2 regions of the Mesorhizobium sp. WSM4840 genome follow, and region 2 is predicted to be linked to the other one. Evidence: predicted binding sites of a transcription regulator. Region 2 holds the regulator's gene; the other holds the start of a gene.
The links. Region 2 encodes HrcA, which represses chaperone genes, less so after heat shock. Its sites were predicted from a motif close to GTTAGCACTCNCNNNNNGNGAGTGCTAAC; they were not measured.
Positions count from the first base shown of each region.

Region 1: the regulator HrcA is predicted to act here: its motif matches at 4,659-4,687, upstream of AC0L3I_RS26915 (co-chaperone GroES).

Region 1 is NZ_JBVVQD010000025.1:4,872-12,420, forward strand. Features, by position in the region: partial or broken gene AC0L3I_RS26885 (glucoamylase family protein) at 1-181, opposite strand, end outside; gene AC0L3I_RS26890 (hypothetical protein) at 890-1,195, opposite strand; gene AC0L3I_RS26895 (DUF6894 family protein) at 1,601-1,846, opposite strand; gene AC0L3I_RS26900 (hypothetical protein) at 1,915-2,082, opposite strand; gene AC0L3I_RS26905 (hypothetical protein) at 2,141-2,533, opposite strand; gene groL (chaperonin GroEL) at 2,604-4,238, opposite strand; gene AC0L3I_RS26915 (co-chaperone GroES) at 4,289-4,603, opposite strand; gene AC0L3I_RS26920 (hypothetical protein) at 5,088-5,351, shown strand; gene AC0L3I_RS26925 (hypothetical protein) at 5,637-5,777, shown strand; gene AC0L3I_RS26930 (hypothetical protein) at 5,797-6,039, shown strand; gene AC0L3I_RS26935 (DUF1488 family protein) at 6,362-6,637, shown strand; partial or broken gene AC0L3I_RS26940 (transglutaminase-like domain-containing protein) at 6,663-7,477, shown strand.
Region 2 is NZ_JBVVQD010000018.1:92,702-100,250, reverse strand. Features, by position in the region: gene AC0L3I_RS23115 (RNA polymerase sigma factor) at 1-582, shown strand, start outside; gene cysK (cysteine synthase A) at 835-1,815, opposite strand; gene AC0L3I_RS23105 (LysE family translocator) at 2,002-2,619, opposite strand; gene AC0L3I_RS23100 (hypothetical protein) at 2,826-3,023, opposite strand; gene hrcA (heat-inducible transcriptional repressor HrcA) at 3,160-4,275, opposite strand; gene rph (ribonuclease PH) at 4,410-5,126, shown strand; gene AC0L3I_RS23085 (VOC family protein) at 5,311-5,721, shown strand; gene rdgB (RdgB/HAM1 family non-canonical purine NTP pyrophosphatase) at 5,721-6,383, shown strand; gene hemW (radical SAM family heme chaperone HemW) at 6,380-7,543, shown strand.

The DNA of each region.
Region 1 (7,549 bases), on a different contig from region 2:
CGGTTGCCATCCCGGCGAAATACTCGCGGGCGCAAATCAGACCTTGAAACAGGAAAGTGGTTTCGACCAGATCAGCGCCGTCATCCTTGCGTCGAAATGGAATTGTCGCACCAGTGCGGCCATTGATGAAATGTGGAAACACGCCGTAATAGCGCGGCGAGCTGTCCAGGAAGTCCAGCATTCCCTGCAATCGGCTTAATGCTGCCGTGCGATCGATCCATCCGCGTCCGACCGCAACGATGATGGCCAAGATGCCGAAGCCAGAGCCACCGATCGTCACGAGATCGTTGGCCCGAGCACCTGGGGTCTTTTGTCGATCTCGGGCAAGGCCGCTGACGGGATGTGCGCCTTCCCAGAAATACCGGGCCGTTTGCCGTTGCACGATGTCCAGCAGCGCGTCCTCGTCGAATTCGAGAACATTTGCCGGGAGGTCGGGCGCTTGGAGCGTGCTGGGAACCGATAGTTTAATTAATTAGCATACAGACCACCGGTTTTTGTGCCGTGTCAGCTCAAATGCGGCCATAGGCCTGACCGCCTCGCCGTGCTTCGTTTGGCTGGTGCGAGCGGCTGCGGTTATCTTGCCTCGGTATTGCTAGCCAGTTCGCGAGTGCGTCCAGGATTTTAGCCGGTCCTGGAAATTGCTGGACGTAAACGGTTCGTCCGGGGGGTCGAGAGACATCGAAAAGAGCAACGCCGAGCCTGCAGCGATCAAGGCCACACAGATGATCGCGTGTATCGTTTGTTTCATGCTCGCCTAATTCCCTAAATCCATCAATTCACAATGCCTGGCCGCTGCATGTTCGAGAATGTGCCCCCCACGACAGCGAGTTTGTTTTCGATTATGGTCGCCTTAGGTTCGGCGGCGTGGCCGCCCTTCCGCGCAGATCGCCTAAGCAGTCTGGCGTGGCTGGCGTTCCCGATCATCCCGCCGCTCATTCCATGGCAGGCACATCGCCGCTGACGAACAAGGTCGACGGCTCGCCATACTCGCCGAGCGCCGGATTTGCTTCTCGCGACCAGGCGATGACGCCGGCATGCTTGGCGCCAGCGTCTTCGCTGTCCGGATTGCACGCTCCTCGCTCTGTTGCTCGGCTGGGCCGAATACAACCTGAAGCACGCCATCGTCATCGGGGTCGAACGCCATGACGACGACCAGCTTGGGAATCTTCTGCTGCGAAAGGATAGCGTCCGACATGAGTTGTTTCCTTGTGGGCTTATCTTAACTCTAGCTTTCGAATGGGTGGAGTTCGAGGTTGGGGCGAAATCAACTTCAAAACGGCAGGGTTGGCCGAACATCATCCGAAGAACACTACGAGGATGATCGCGAAAACCCACAACGTCACACCCGCCTTGATCAGAAAACCGATCGTCGCGGTTCGGTCCTTCGACACCAGATATCCTGTGAGCTGGGCGGCGCTCCACGGAGCTGAGTGATCCACTGCGACTGCCTTGGGAGGATTGTTTGAACTCCCTCGGGTGCCAAAGCTACGCGGGGCTGGTTTTCTCATTTAGCTATCTCGGCCGCGCGAACCGGATTGTCAGATCGCTTGTGGCACATGCGATCCGACCGTCGCCCGCGTGATTGCCATGCCTACATTCTTCATTGGCGGTCTATCAACTCAACTTCGAAAGTCATTGTCGCCTTCAAGAGCGGGTGGCTGTTTTCGTCGCGGACTTCGATTGCGAGGCAGCAGCGGCTGTCGGGTGGTGCGATTTCTCGCACATAGTCTGCCAAGGCTGCGAAAGCCTCCGCACGAGCAGCATTGAGGCCCCCAGCAAGCCTTGTCCCCTCATCGTCGGGAAAGAGCCGGTCATTGTCGCGCACGTCGAAAAAATACCGCGCCATGGCCGCCGAACTACACTTAGGTCGGCCTGTTCCATGTCTTATTTTGTACGGTGCCGGTCCAATTCGCCTTAGATAAGCCGATTGTCCTCGGCCGTCTGGCGAGCACGGCGACGGGTGCCGTCCGTATCCGCCTTCCGGTGCCGTTCCGCGGCCTCCTTGCGGATCTGCTCGAAGCGATTGTCCTCGACTTCCTTGCTCGGCGGCGGCGCATCCGTGTTTTTCACAAATGAGATCATTGTCGTGCTCCTGGTGTGGACGCGAAGACGGTCGAAGACGATCACATTTTTGCGTGGCTTAGGCAGCGAGTGCTGCAGCGCAGCCTTCGGCGGCGCGCCTGTCGGGAGACGTCTGACCGGGCATCGTCGCCCAGCCTCCGGCCTCCACGAACTGCCGCCTCTTGTAGCTGTCGGAGATTGCGTTCAGTGCGGTGAGTTGCGCCGCTTTGTCAGGAGACGCGTTGAACTTATCGATGCAGATGGCTGAAGCCAATTCGCTACGCGAAACGTCGCCGGCGGTTTTTGCTTGGGCTAGTGACGTGCCGCCGGTGACCCACCCACCCCAGCTGAAGCCGACGATGATCGTGGCGACAGCCGTCGCCGCGCACGCCCAGGCGAGCGCCGATTTGGACGGCTGATAGGATTCCCAGCGCTGGGCGAGCGATTGCTTGGCATTGGTTTGCATGGCCATGAAAGTTCTCCTCCTTGAGTGTTGCTCTAGATTGCGCCCTGCCGCCTGCGGCCGGGCGTTCAGGCACTGCTCAGTAACCCGTTCCACCCATGCCGCCGCCATTGCCCGCAGCGGCTGCATCCTTCGGCGGAACATCGGCAATCATGGCTTCGGCGGTAATCAGGAGCGCGGCGATGGAGCCCGCGTCCTGCAGAGCGGTGCGGACAACCTTGGCGGGATCGATGATGCCGGCCTTGATCATGTCGACATAGGTTTCGGTCTGGGCATCAAATCCCTCGCTGGGGTTCTTGCCGCCGGCCAGCTTGCCGACGACGACCGAACCTTCAACGCCGGCATTCTCGGCGATCTGGCGGATTGGTGCTTCGAGCGCTTTGAAAACGATCGAGATACCGGCCGTCACATCGGCATTGGTTCCGGTAAGTCCGGTCAAGGCTGCCTTGGCACGCAGAAGCGCGACGCCGCCGCCGGCCACGATGCCCTCTTCCACAGCGGCGCGGGTGGCGTTCAGCGCATCGTCGATGCGATCCTTTTTTTCCTTGACTTCGGTCTCGGTCGCGCCGCCGACGCGAATGACCGCAACACCGCCGGCAAGCTTCGCCAGCCGCTCCTGCAGCTTTTCCTTGTCGTAGTCCGAGGTGGTCTTGTCGATCTGCGCTTTGATCTGCTGGATGCGGCCGGCGATCGCATCCTTTTCGCCGGAACCGTCGATCACCGTGGTGGTGTCCTTTTCGATGACCACGCGCTTGGCTCGGCCGAGCATGTCGATGGTAACGTTTTCGAGTTTGATGCCGAGATCTTCCGAGATCAGCTGCCCTTGCGTCAGAACGGCGATGTCTTCCAGCATGGCCTTGCGTCGATCGCCGAAGCCCGGGGCCTTGACCGCTGCGACCTTCAGCCCGCCGCGCAGTTTATTCACTACCAAGGTCGCCAAAGCCTCGCCCTCGACGTCTTCAGAGATGATCAGCAGTGGCTTACCGCTCTGCACCACGGCTTCCAGGATAGGCAACAGGGCCTGCAGATTGCCCAGCTTCTTCTCGTGCAGGAGGATGTACGGATCCTCCAGTTCCACGCGCATCTTCTCGGTGTTGGTCACGAAATAAGGTGAGAGATAGCCCCGATCGAACTGCATGCCCTCGACGACCTCGAGGTCAGTCTCGGCGGTCTTGGCTTCCTCGACCGTGATCACGCCTTCATTACCGACCTTCTTCATCGCCTCGGCGATCATCGCGCCAACGGAGGCGTCGCCATTGGCGGCGATCGTACCGACCTGGGCGATCTCCTCCGAAGACTTCACTTTTTTCGAAAGCGCCTGGATGTCCTTCACGACGGCGGCCACGGCAAGATCGATGCCGCGCTTCAAATCCATCGGGTTCATGCCGGCGGCAACGAGCTTTGCGCCTTCGCGCAAAATGGAGGCTGCGAGCACCGTCGCGGTGGTCGTACCGTCGCCAGCGAGGTCGTTGGTTTTCGAGGCAACTTCGCGCACCATTTGCGCGCCCATGTTCTCGAACTTGTCGGATAGCTCGATTTCCTTGGCGACGGTAACGCCGTCCTTGGTGATGCGGGGCGCGCCATACGCCTTGTCGATCACGACATTGCGGCCCTTAGGTCCGAGCGTGACCTTGACTGCGTTGTTGAGCAGCTCGACGCCACGCAACATGCGGTCGCGAGCATCGGTGGCGAATTTGATTTCCTTGGCAGACATGATTTTCGTCCAGTTCAGTCTTGAATGAGGAGAGCGGGAAAATCGCTCGGTCAGGCAGCTTTCTTGGCCGCTTCGGTCTTGTCGACGATGCCCATGATGTCGGTCTCCTTCATGATCAGGAGGTCCTCGCCGTCGATCTTGACCTCGGTGCCCGACCATTTGCCGAACAGGACGGCGTCGCCAGCCTTCACGTCGAGAGGGATCAGCTTGCCGCTTTCGTCTCGCGAGCCCGGACCGACGGCAATCACCTCGCCTTTCTGCGGCTTTTCCTTCGCATTGTCGGGAATGATGATCCCGCCCTTGGATTTGATGTCGCCTTCGGCGCGTCGGATGACGACGCGGTCGTGAAGTGGCCGGAATTTCATTTGGGATTCTTTCTGCGGCCGGCGCATAGGTGGACCGCGCCTCTGTATTAGGCCCTTTGGCACTCGAATGATAGGAGTGCCAAATAAATAAAATCACAAAACCTGGAACATGAAAAAATATAAATCTGGGGCCATCTGACTATTTCGCTGGAAACGTAATTGGCTCAACTGCTGTTTGTTCTGTTTCGCGAAAGTACCTGAAAATTAAAAGTGCTCGCGCCTTGTTTGAAGCTCGATTAAGGAGCATATATAAAGCGCGTTGATTTTGGCCGATTGGCTTTCGCGGTGTCAGAGACCCAGACCCGCCATACACCCCGAATCTCGACAGCGAATGCATACCGCCGATCCGGCGCGCATGGCGCTCTGTTCGATCTGGATTGGACCCTGACGCTGACCACGGATGTACTGGCAGCATCAGGGTCATCCAGTTCGAACGGGAATAATGCAGGAGGCGCATCCGCGTGCTCCTGCGGAGACCTGCAACATGGCCAGCCGCACCACGCAAACCGTCGTTCACTTTCTATCGGATTTTCGGCTGCCGGGCTTTGACGCGCCGCAACCGGCGGGAGACTACCGCGTCGACCACGACGAGGAACTCATAGAAGGCGCCTCCCGACTTGCTTGGCTACGAGTCGGCGCTTTCATCCACCTGCCAGCGATCGCCAAGCACGCTTCGACGCAGCAGATGGTCCCGATCAATCCGGCAGATCTTGAAGCCGCTCTCGCAAAGGACCTTGAACAATCATGACGGCCCCATCCCTCATGCGATCCCGCCGTGCGATCCCGCGCGACGCTGCAAAGCATCTTTTTTCGATTGGGCAGTCCGTCCGGCTGAAGGGCGGGTTCGGAACGTCGCCCCAGCTTGGCGATGTCTACCGGATCACCGGAACGCTGCCTGCGAGGGATAATTTGTTTCAATACCGCGTCCGCCATGACCACGAGCGTCATGAGCGGGTCACGACGCAAGATTGTCTGGAGCCGGTTGTCACGGATCAGCCGGATGACGCAACACTCATCGAAAGGACGTTCGGCAATGGCCAAGGGACAGAAGCGCAGCAGTCGCGAGATCAGGAAGCCCAAACAGGTGAAGGCACCGCCGAAACCTGAAGGCGCATTCGGCGCGCAAATAAAGCTCGCCGAGAGCAATGCCCCGCGTGGCAAAGGCAAGAACTGACGGCCAGAACGCTCGTGCAATGAAGATTGTGATCGAATTTTACCGCACCCGGAACGCAGACGACGCTCATGCCGTCGTGGGCCGCGAAACGAAGGAAGCGGTGAATGCCGATGACGCTGTCGAGGTCGCGCGGCAGCTTTCGCAAACACTGAATATGCCGCAGCGACCGGACGCCATGACGATCACCGATGCGAACGGCGCGACACTCTATTCCGGCGTTATCAACGCTGAAGCGGCCAATGACGAAAGGCTTCAACCATGAACGGTCAACGCAACCAAACCGATCTTAAACGGAATACAACCGCGATCGCGATCTGGGAAAATGAGGGTGGCGCTCCGGGCCGTGAATTCACGGAGCATCAGTATGGACGCCTCGTCGAAGCCGATCGGTCCTAGACGGTCTATCATGTCTTCGCGGGCGTTACGGCGCGTGTCGGCAACGATGACTTGATTGGCCTCAGCAGGTCGCAGGCCACAAGCAGCATGATGTCTCTCAATCTTCACAACACCGAACGCCGCAACCAGCGCATCCGCTTGCCGGCACTCGCCCGGGATGCGTCGGGTGCAACGGTGGCGTGCCGGTCATGATACTGTCCTTTCCAAACCCGAGCCGCAGCTTCGATGATGAGCAGAACGCCGTCCGCTTCAGCGGCCATGACGGCATGTCTCAAGTGCGATTCCTGGTAGAGGCCGGTGCATTAGAGAAATCGGGCACGCAGTTGCGCGGGGCAGCACCATCGGAGGCGAAGTGCCTCGCAGCTTTTGATTCAATGCGCACGTCGATCTACGACGCAGCGCGCAGGGCTTATTCTCACCGACGTCGCGACTTCTACACTTTGACGGCCGCGGATTTCGGGTAAGTCGGATCAGGAGCGAGTATCCTCCATGCTCATCCGCTACGGTTATGAGATCACGCTGACCTGCCAACAGCCGACGGCATTGGTGTGTCTGTTATCGTCCACGAGGACCGCGCGGCCGACATTCGCGCTCCCGAAACGCTGTTCACCATTCCTGATGTTCCCACAACGACCTATCGAGATCTCTTCGGCAACCGATGCCGGCGGCTTGTCGCGCCGGCGGCCGACCTGACGATTTGGGGCGACGCCACGATCGAGGATGACGGCCAACCGGACAGGGCAGTTCCTGGCGCGCGGGAACTCACGGTGCCGGAAGTGCCGGACGATTGCCTGGTCTATCTGATGGGCAGCCGCTATTGCGAAACCGACCTGCTCAGCCAAATTGCGTGGGATAGGTTCGGCGGTGTTGCACCCGGCTGGGGTCGGGTGCAGGCGATCTGCGACTTCGTCCATGCCCACATCCGCTTCGATTACATGCAGGCCCGGTCGACCCGAACCGCGTTCGAGGCTTTCAACGAACGGGTGGGCGTCTGTCGCGACTTCGCGCATCCTGCAGTCACGTTTTGCCGCTGCCTCAACATTCCCGCACGCTACGTCAATGGCCATCTCGGCGACATCGGCGTTCCGATCGTCGACCCGATGGATTTCAGCGCCTGGATCGAGGTCTTCCTGGACGGCGCATGGCACACGTTCGATCCGCGCAACAACACGCCGCGGATCGGCAGGATAATAGTCGCACGGGGCCGTGATGCGGCCGACATCCCGCTCATCAATTCCTTCGGCCCGCACGTCCTGAAGGCGTTTCGAGTTTGGACCTATGAAGTGGTGCCGGTTTCGCAATGAACCTGAAGAGTGTGGATGAGGCCTTGCGGATCGATACCAAGTGGGAGGGTAATCTTCACTCGATAGAACGGT
Region 2 (7,549 bases):
GCGTCGTTGATGCCGGATGAGCCGGAAGCGCTCGGCCTGCTGGCGCTGATGCTGTTTGCCGAGGCGCGGCGTGCGGCGCGGCGCAACGCCGCCGGAGACTATGTGCCTTTGGCCGAGCAGGAGCTTGCGCTGTGGGACGGGGCCTTGATTGACGAAGCGGAGACATTGCTGAAGCACGCCGCGGCCAAGGGCGTCGTCGGCCGCTATCAGCTCGAGGCAGCCGTGCAATCCGCCCATACGACAAGGCGGCTGACCGGCCGGACCGACTGGACCGCGATCAAACAGCTCTATGATGCGCTGTCGGTGATTGCCGGCTCGCCGGTGGTATCGATCAACCGCGCGGTGGCCATCGCCGAGGCCGACGGCGCCGCGGCGGGATTGAGCGCACTTGATGGGCTTGGCGACGACAAACGGCTGCATGATTATCAGCCTTATTGGGCCGCCCGCGCGGGCCTCCTGGCCAGGCTCGGCAAAACCCGGGAAGCGGCCGAGGCCTATAACCGGGCGATCGGCCTCGAACGCGATCCGGCCGTGCGCCGGTTCCTGCAGGAACGGCGGGCGGGACTCGCAGCCGAAGAATGAGGTCCGGGAAAGGCCGGAGGTCAGACAAGATCCGATGTTTGGGAGCTAAGGCCGAGCGCAGGCGCCGCCCCTCATTGCCCTGTTCTGCAACGCTGGCGATTGGCGAGGCCGTCTATGAGAGCGCCCCTCGCCCCGTTTACGGGGAGAGGATGCCGGCAGGCAGGTGAGGGGCCGCGCCGGCTTCGACAATTAGCGGGCGATACGGAAGCGCAGGAAACCGCAACCGCAGACCGGCACAAATACCAATATGCCCTAAGCCCCCAGCCCTTCGAACAGGATCGTCGACAGATAGCGCTCGGCGAAGGATGGGATGACGACGACGAGGTTCTTGCCCTTGTTCTCCGGCCGTGAGCCGACGACGATCGCCGCCTGCAGGGCAGCACCCGACGAGATGCCGACCGGGACGCCTTCGAGGCGGGCGACGAGCCGCGCATTGGCAACCGAATCCTCGTTGGAGACCTTGACGATCTCGTCATAGATCGTCGTGTCGAGGATCTTCGGCGCGAAGCCGGCGCCAATGCCTTGGATCTTGTGCGGGCCGGGCTGGCCGCCCGACAGCACCGGCGAGGCTTCCGGCTCGACGGCGACGACATGCACGGAGGGCTTGCGCTGCTTCAGCACCTGGCCGACGCCGGTGATGGTGCCGCCGGTGCCGATGCCGGCGACGAAGATGTCGACCTCTCCATGAGTGTCGTTCCAGATTTCCTCGGCGGTGGTACGGCGGTGGATTTCCGGATTGGCCGGATTCTCGAACTGCTGCGGAATAATGGCGTCGGGCAGCGTCGCGGCCAACTCATCGGCCTTGGCGATGGCGCCCTTCATGCCTTTCGGCCCTTCGGTCAGCACCAGTTCGGCGCCGAGCAGCGCCAGCATCTTGCGGCGTTCCACCGACATCGTTTCCGGCATGGTCAGGATCAGTTTGTAGCCCTTGGCGGCGGCGGCGAAGGCGAGCGCGATGCCGGTGTTGCCCGAGGTCGGCTCGATCAGCGTGGTCCTGCCGGGCGCAATCCTGCCCGATGCCTCAAGCGCCTCGATCATCGAGACGCCGATGCGATCCTTGACCGAGGCGATCGGATTGAAGAATTCGAGCTTGGCCAGCAGATTGGCAACGACGCCCTTTTCATTGGCGAACTTGTCGAGCCGCACCAGCGGCGTGTCGCCGATCGTCTCGGTGATCGAATTGTAGATGCGGCCGCGGCCGGGCACATGCGCGGTGGTGGCGGGCTTGTTCATTGGTTTCGCTCCCAAGAGTTAGGCGGGCAAGAGTCAGACGGGCAAGAGTCAGGCAGCTAATTCTCGACCAGGCAGGATAAAGCCTTCGGCCGCGCAAGATAGTCTGCCGTTTGAAAATATCCGAGTGGGTCGCATGCTGAAAACACACTCGCCCCGGAAAAGCATTCCAGCCGAGGCCAAAGTGACCTATTGCCGGGCGGCGATCGCAGCCGCCGCGCCGGCCATGAAACCGGCGGCGGTGCGGTTCAGCGCCCTCAGCGCGCGCGGCGACGTCAGGAACCCGCGCGCTTTGGCCGCCAGCACCAGATAGGGCACCAGCACCACCAGGAGCACGACGAGCGTGAGCGCCACGAGGATGCCGTAGTCGGCGAGTGTGATGGTCTTCAGATCAACGATGGTCGGCGTGATGGCGAGATAGAAGATCATGGTCTTCGGATTGCCGAGCGTGACGGCGAGGCCCGCAATAAAGCTGGACACCAACCCGCCCCTGCCCTTCTTCGCCTCCACCGTTTCGGACGTGATGCCGCTCGTCCAGAAGCGCCAGCCAAGGAAGGCGAGATAGGCGACGCCCAGCCATTTGATCGCCAGGAAGGCCATGCCGAAGGTCTGCGCGACGAGAGCGAGGCCGAGCACCACGGCGGTGAGATAGGCGAGATCGCCGAGCATCAGTCCGAAGGACATGGCGAGCGCCGAACGAAAGCCGGACCCGAGCGCACGCGCAATAAGCGCGGTCAGCCCCGGGCCAGGGATGGCGGCGGCGATACCGAGGGCCACGCTATAAGCGAGGAATCCGGTGAGGGTCATGGTTTCGGCCTTAGCGCATGACCCCGAAAATCGGAATCGACCTTTTAAGACTGACCTTGTCGCACAAAGGCGGGCAGGCGTGTACTCCCTGAGAGTCGGATTCGATTGCACCAGCGCCGCCGGCCAGGCGAACCCACCGATCAAGTTCCGCTTTGACTGGTCCAGCACACGGAGAGTTGAAGCAATCGACCGTTTGTCTTTCGGGCTCAGTTTCCGGCCGCGTAAAAATCATCATCCAGACGCTTTTCGAGCGCGACGAGATCGGCCGGCAACGGCAGGCCCATGGCGCGCATTTCCCTCAGCTTTTCGCGCAGCTGCTCCTGCACTTCATGCTGATCCTCAGGCTGGTTGATCATCTGCTCGAGCAACAGGCTGATCTGAGCCTTGAATGATTCCAGCGCCATTTTTTTCTCCTTGAGGTCCACCCAAAGCGCGTCGCGGTTGAGGGGTTCCTGCGACTCGCTTTGCTTTCTTGTTTTCATGCATGTCGTTATTCCAAAACCGCTGCTCAACCGAGGGCAGGCTTTTGGGCGACATGCATTACCGCAGCATGCGGGAAATAAGCTGCGCGGTATAGTCGACCATCGGCACGATGCGGGCGTAGTTCAGCCGGGTCGGGCCGATGACGCCGAGCGCGCCGATGACGCGGGCGTCCTTGTCGCGATAGGGCGCCACGACCAGCGACGAGCCGGACAGCGAAAACAGCTTGTTTTCCGAGCCGATGAAGATGCGCACACCGGAGCCTTCCTCGGCAAGGTCGAGAAGCTGGATCAGCCCGTCCTGCGTCTCCAGATCCTCAAACAAATGCCGCAGGAGCTCGATGTCGGCCTGCGCGGTGACATTTTCCAGCAGGTTGGCGCGGCCGCGCACGATGAGACGCGCCGGCAGGCCGCTCTCGGCGCCTGCCCAGACCGCTAGGCCCTTCTCGACCAGATCCTGAGACAGCGTGTCGAGGGCGGCCTTGGTCTCTTCCTTGATGCGGGCGATCTCGATCCGCGCCTCGGCCAGCGTGCGGCCACGGATATGGGCATTGAGGAAGTTTGACGCTTCATGCAATTGCGAGACGGTGATGCCGGCGGGCAGGTCGACGACGCGATTTTCGACGTCGCCGTTCTGCGACACCAGCACGGCCAGCGCCTTGTTCGGCTCGAGCTGGATGAACTCGATGTGCTTTAGCGGCACCTCGTTCTTGGCGGCAAGCACGAGGCCGGCGCCGCGCGACATCCCGGACAGCATCTGGCTGGCTTCGGTGAGCAGATGTTCCAGCGTCGCGCCCGAGCCGGAGGCGCGTACCTGCGCCTCGATGGTGCGGCGCTCCTCGTCGGAGAGGTCGCCAAGCTCCATAAAAGCATCGACGAAGAAGCGCAGGCCGGCCTGGGTCGGCAATCGGCCGGCCGAGATATGCGGCGCATAAATCAGGCCGAGATGCTCGAGATCGCTCATCACGTTGCGGATGGTGGCGGGCGACAGCGACGACGGCAGGATACGCGACAGGCTGCGTGAGCCGACCGGCTCGCCGTCCTTCAGATAAGAATCGACAATGCGCCGAAAGATGTCGCGCGAGCGCATGTCGAGCGACTGGAGTGCGGGCGATTGAAGCGCGGGCGACTGGAGCACTGCCGCCGACTGGGAACCGGGATCGACTGCCTTGGTCATTCGAGCCAAATACCTCCGGCCCAAAGATATAGACTTCGGCCACACCCGCGCAACCGGCCATTTTCCTTTGCGCCCTGCGCCCCATGCGGCTACAAGCCGGCCACGATTCCGAAAAAGATAGGAAAAAAGCCTGAATGCGCCCTTCTAAACGCCAATTCGACGAAATGCGCGCCATCTCCTTCGAGCGCGGCGTCTCCAAGCACGCGGAAGGTTCGTGCCTGGTGAAGTTCGGCGACACCCATGTGCTGTGCACGGCCAGCCTCGAGGAAAAAGTGCCGGGCTGGATGCGCAATTCCGGAAAGGGCTGGGTGACGGCGGAATACGGCATGCTGCCGCGCTCGACCGGCGAGCGCATGCGCCGCGAAGCTTCGGCCGGCAAGCAAGGCGGCCGCACACTCGAAATCCAGCGGCTGATCGGCCGTTCGCTGCGCGCCGTGGTCGATCTGCAGGCGCTCGGCGAGCAGCAGATCACCGTCGACTGCGACGTGATCCAGGCCGATGGCGGCACGCGCACCGCGTCGATCACCGGCGGCTGGGTGGCGCTCCATGACTGCCTGCGCTGGATGGAAGCCCGGCAGATGGCCAGCGTCGCCAAGGTGCTGAAGGACCATGTCGCGGCTATCTCCTGCGGCATCCATGACGGCCAGCCGGTCATCGACCTCGATTATCTCGAAGACTCCTCGGCCGGCACCGACGCCAACTTCGTCATGACCGGCAAGGGCGGCATCGTCGAGATCCAAGGCACGGCCGAGGGCGAGCCTTTCTCGGAAGAGCAGTTCACGGCGCTGATGGAATTGGCCAAGAAGGGCATTGCGCGACTGGTCAGCCTGCAGCAGATGGCCGTGGCGTAGCCCTAAAAATGCCGAGCTTGTCCGCCCCCCTCTGGCCTGCCGGCCATCTCCCCCTGAAGGGGGGAGATCGGATGTCATTTCGGCCTTCGCCAATCTCCAACATCGAAGGGTGCGCGACGACGCAGAAGCTGCCAATCTCCCCCCTTGAGGGGGAGATGGCCGGCAGGCCAGAGGGGGGTGCTTCGTGACTCCCTCTGCAATCCTGGAATCGGCACTATACGTCACAGACCTCGCTGCTGCGGAAACCTTCTACACCGGCGTGCTCGGGCTCGATCTGCTGGGCAAGGTCGACGGCAGGCATCTTTTCTTCCGTTGCGGGGACGGCGTGCTGCTCATCTTCAACGCCGAGGCGACCAAGGTGCCGCCGGCGCCCGATGCCAGACTGAAGGTGCCGCCGCACGGCACTGTCGGCGACGGCCATCTCTGCTTTGCGGCGAGTGCGGACGAGATCGTGCGCTGGAAGGCACATCTTGAGCAGAAGAAAATCGCCATCGAAAGCGAGTTCGAATGGCCGCAAGGCGGCCGCTCGATCTATATTCGCGACCCTTCCGGCAATTCGATCGAATTCGCCGAACCAAGAATCTGGGGCTTCTGATGCATTCGCTTGATGGGCACAGAATTGTCGTTGCTAGCCATAATGCCGGCAAATTGCGCGAATTCGCCGATCTGATGGCGCCATTCGGCATAGAAGCGAAGTCGGCCAAGGAATACGGCCTGCCGGAGCCGGACGAGACCGGCACCACCTTCGAGGAGAACGCCTATATCAAGGCTCTTGCCGCCGCCAAGGCGACAGGCCTGCCGGCATTATCGGACGACTCCGGCCTGTGTGTCGATGCGCTGGGCGGAGCGCCCGGCGTCTACACCGCCGATTGGGCCGAGGCGCCGGACGGTTCGCGCGATTTCGGCATGGCGATGCAGCGAGCGGAAGTGGCGTTGCAGGAAGTCGGCGCGGTCGCGCCTGCGCAGCGCAAGGGCCGCTTCGTCGCCGTCATCTGCCTGGCCTTTCCCGACGGCGCGGCCGAATATTTCCGAGGTGAGGTCGAGGGCACGCTGGTGTGGCCGCCGCGCGGCGAACTCGGCTTCGGCTACGACCCGGTGTTCGTGCCGGACGGTTTCGAAAAGACCTTCGGCGAGATGACCGCAGAGGAAAAACATGGCTGGAAGCCCGGCCAGCCGACGGCATTGTCGCATCGCGCCCGCGCCTTCCAGAAATTCGCGCAAGCCAGACTGGATTTGGCACGATCGGCTGTGAAATGACCATGCTGCTTGACCGCAGCCCCGGCTTCGGCGTCTACATCCACTGGCCGTTCTGCGCGGCCAAGTGCCCCTATTGCGACTTCAACAGCCATGTCCGCCACCAGCCGGTCGACCAGGAGCGTTTTGCGCGCGCCTTCGAGGCCGAGCTTGCGACGATGCGCCACCGCACCGGACCGCGCGAGGTGACCAGCATTTTTCTCGGCGGCGGCACACCGTCGCTGATGAAGCCGGAAACCGTGGCGACGGTGCTGGACGCGGTGGCGAAGAACTGGACGGTGCCCGCCGGCATCGAGGTGACGCTGGAAGCCAACCCCTCCTCGGTCGAGGCCGAGCGCTTTCGCGGCTACCGGGCGGCGGGCGTCAACCGCGTGTCGCTCGGCGTGCAGGCGCTGAACGACAAGGATCTGCGCTTCCTCGGCCGCCTGCACAATGTCGACGAAGCGCTGCATGCGATCGGCCTAGCACGTGAGATCTTTCCGCGGCTGTCGTTCGACCTGATCTACGCACGGCCCGGCCAGACACCTGAAGCGTGGCAGGCGGAGCTCGAACAGGCTATCAGCCACGCCGCCGACCATCTGTCGCTCTATCAGCTGACCATCGAGGAAGGCACGCCGTTCCACGCGCTGCATGCGGCCAAGAAATTCGCCGTTCCCGACAATGATCTTGCCGCCGATCTCTACGCGTTGACGCAGGAGATCACCGCCGCGCATGGACTTCCGGCCTACGAGATTTCCAACCACGCCAGGCCTGGTGCGGAAAGTCGGCACAATCTGACCTATTGGCGCTATGGCGAATATGTCGGCATCGGTCCCGGCGCGCATGGCCGCTTCGTCGAAAACGGCCGCCGCGTGGTGACGATCGCCGAAAGAATGCCGGAAACCTGGGCCAATCTGGTCGAGGCCAAGGGCCATGGCATCACTGGCGGCGAGACCCTGACGCGCTCGGAAGAGGCCGACGAGTTCCTGCTGATGGGGCTGAGGCTGACTGAGGGCATCGACCTCTCCCGTTACGAAGCGTTTTCCGGCCGCGGCCTCTCGACGGCACGGCTGTCAGTGCTGCAGGGCGAGGGGCTGGTCGCGCCGATCGGCAATGCCCGCCTGCGCGCCACTCCGGCCGGCATGATCGTGCTCGACGCCGTGGTGGCGGATCTGGCGCGGTAGAGCGCC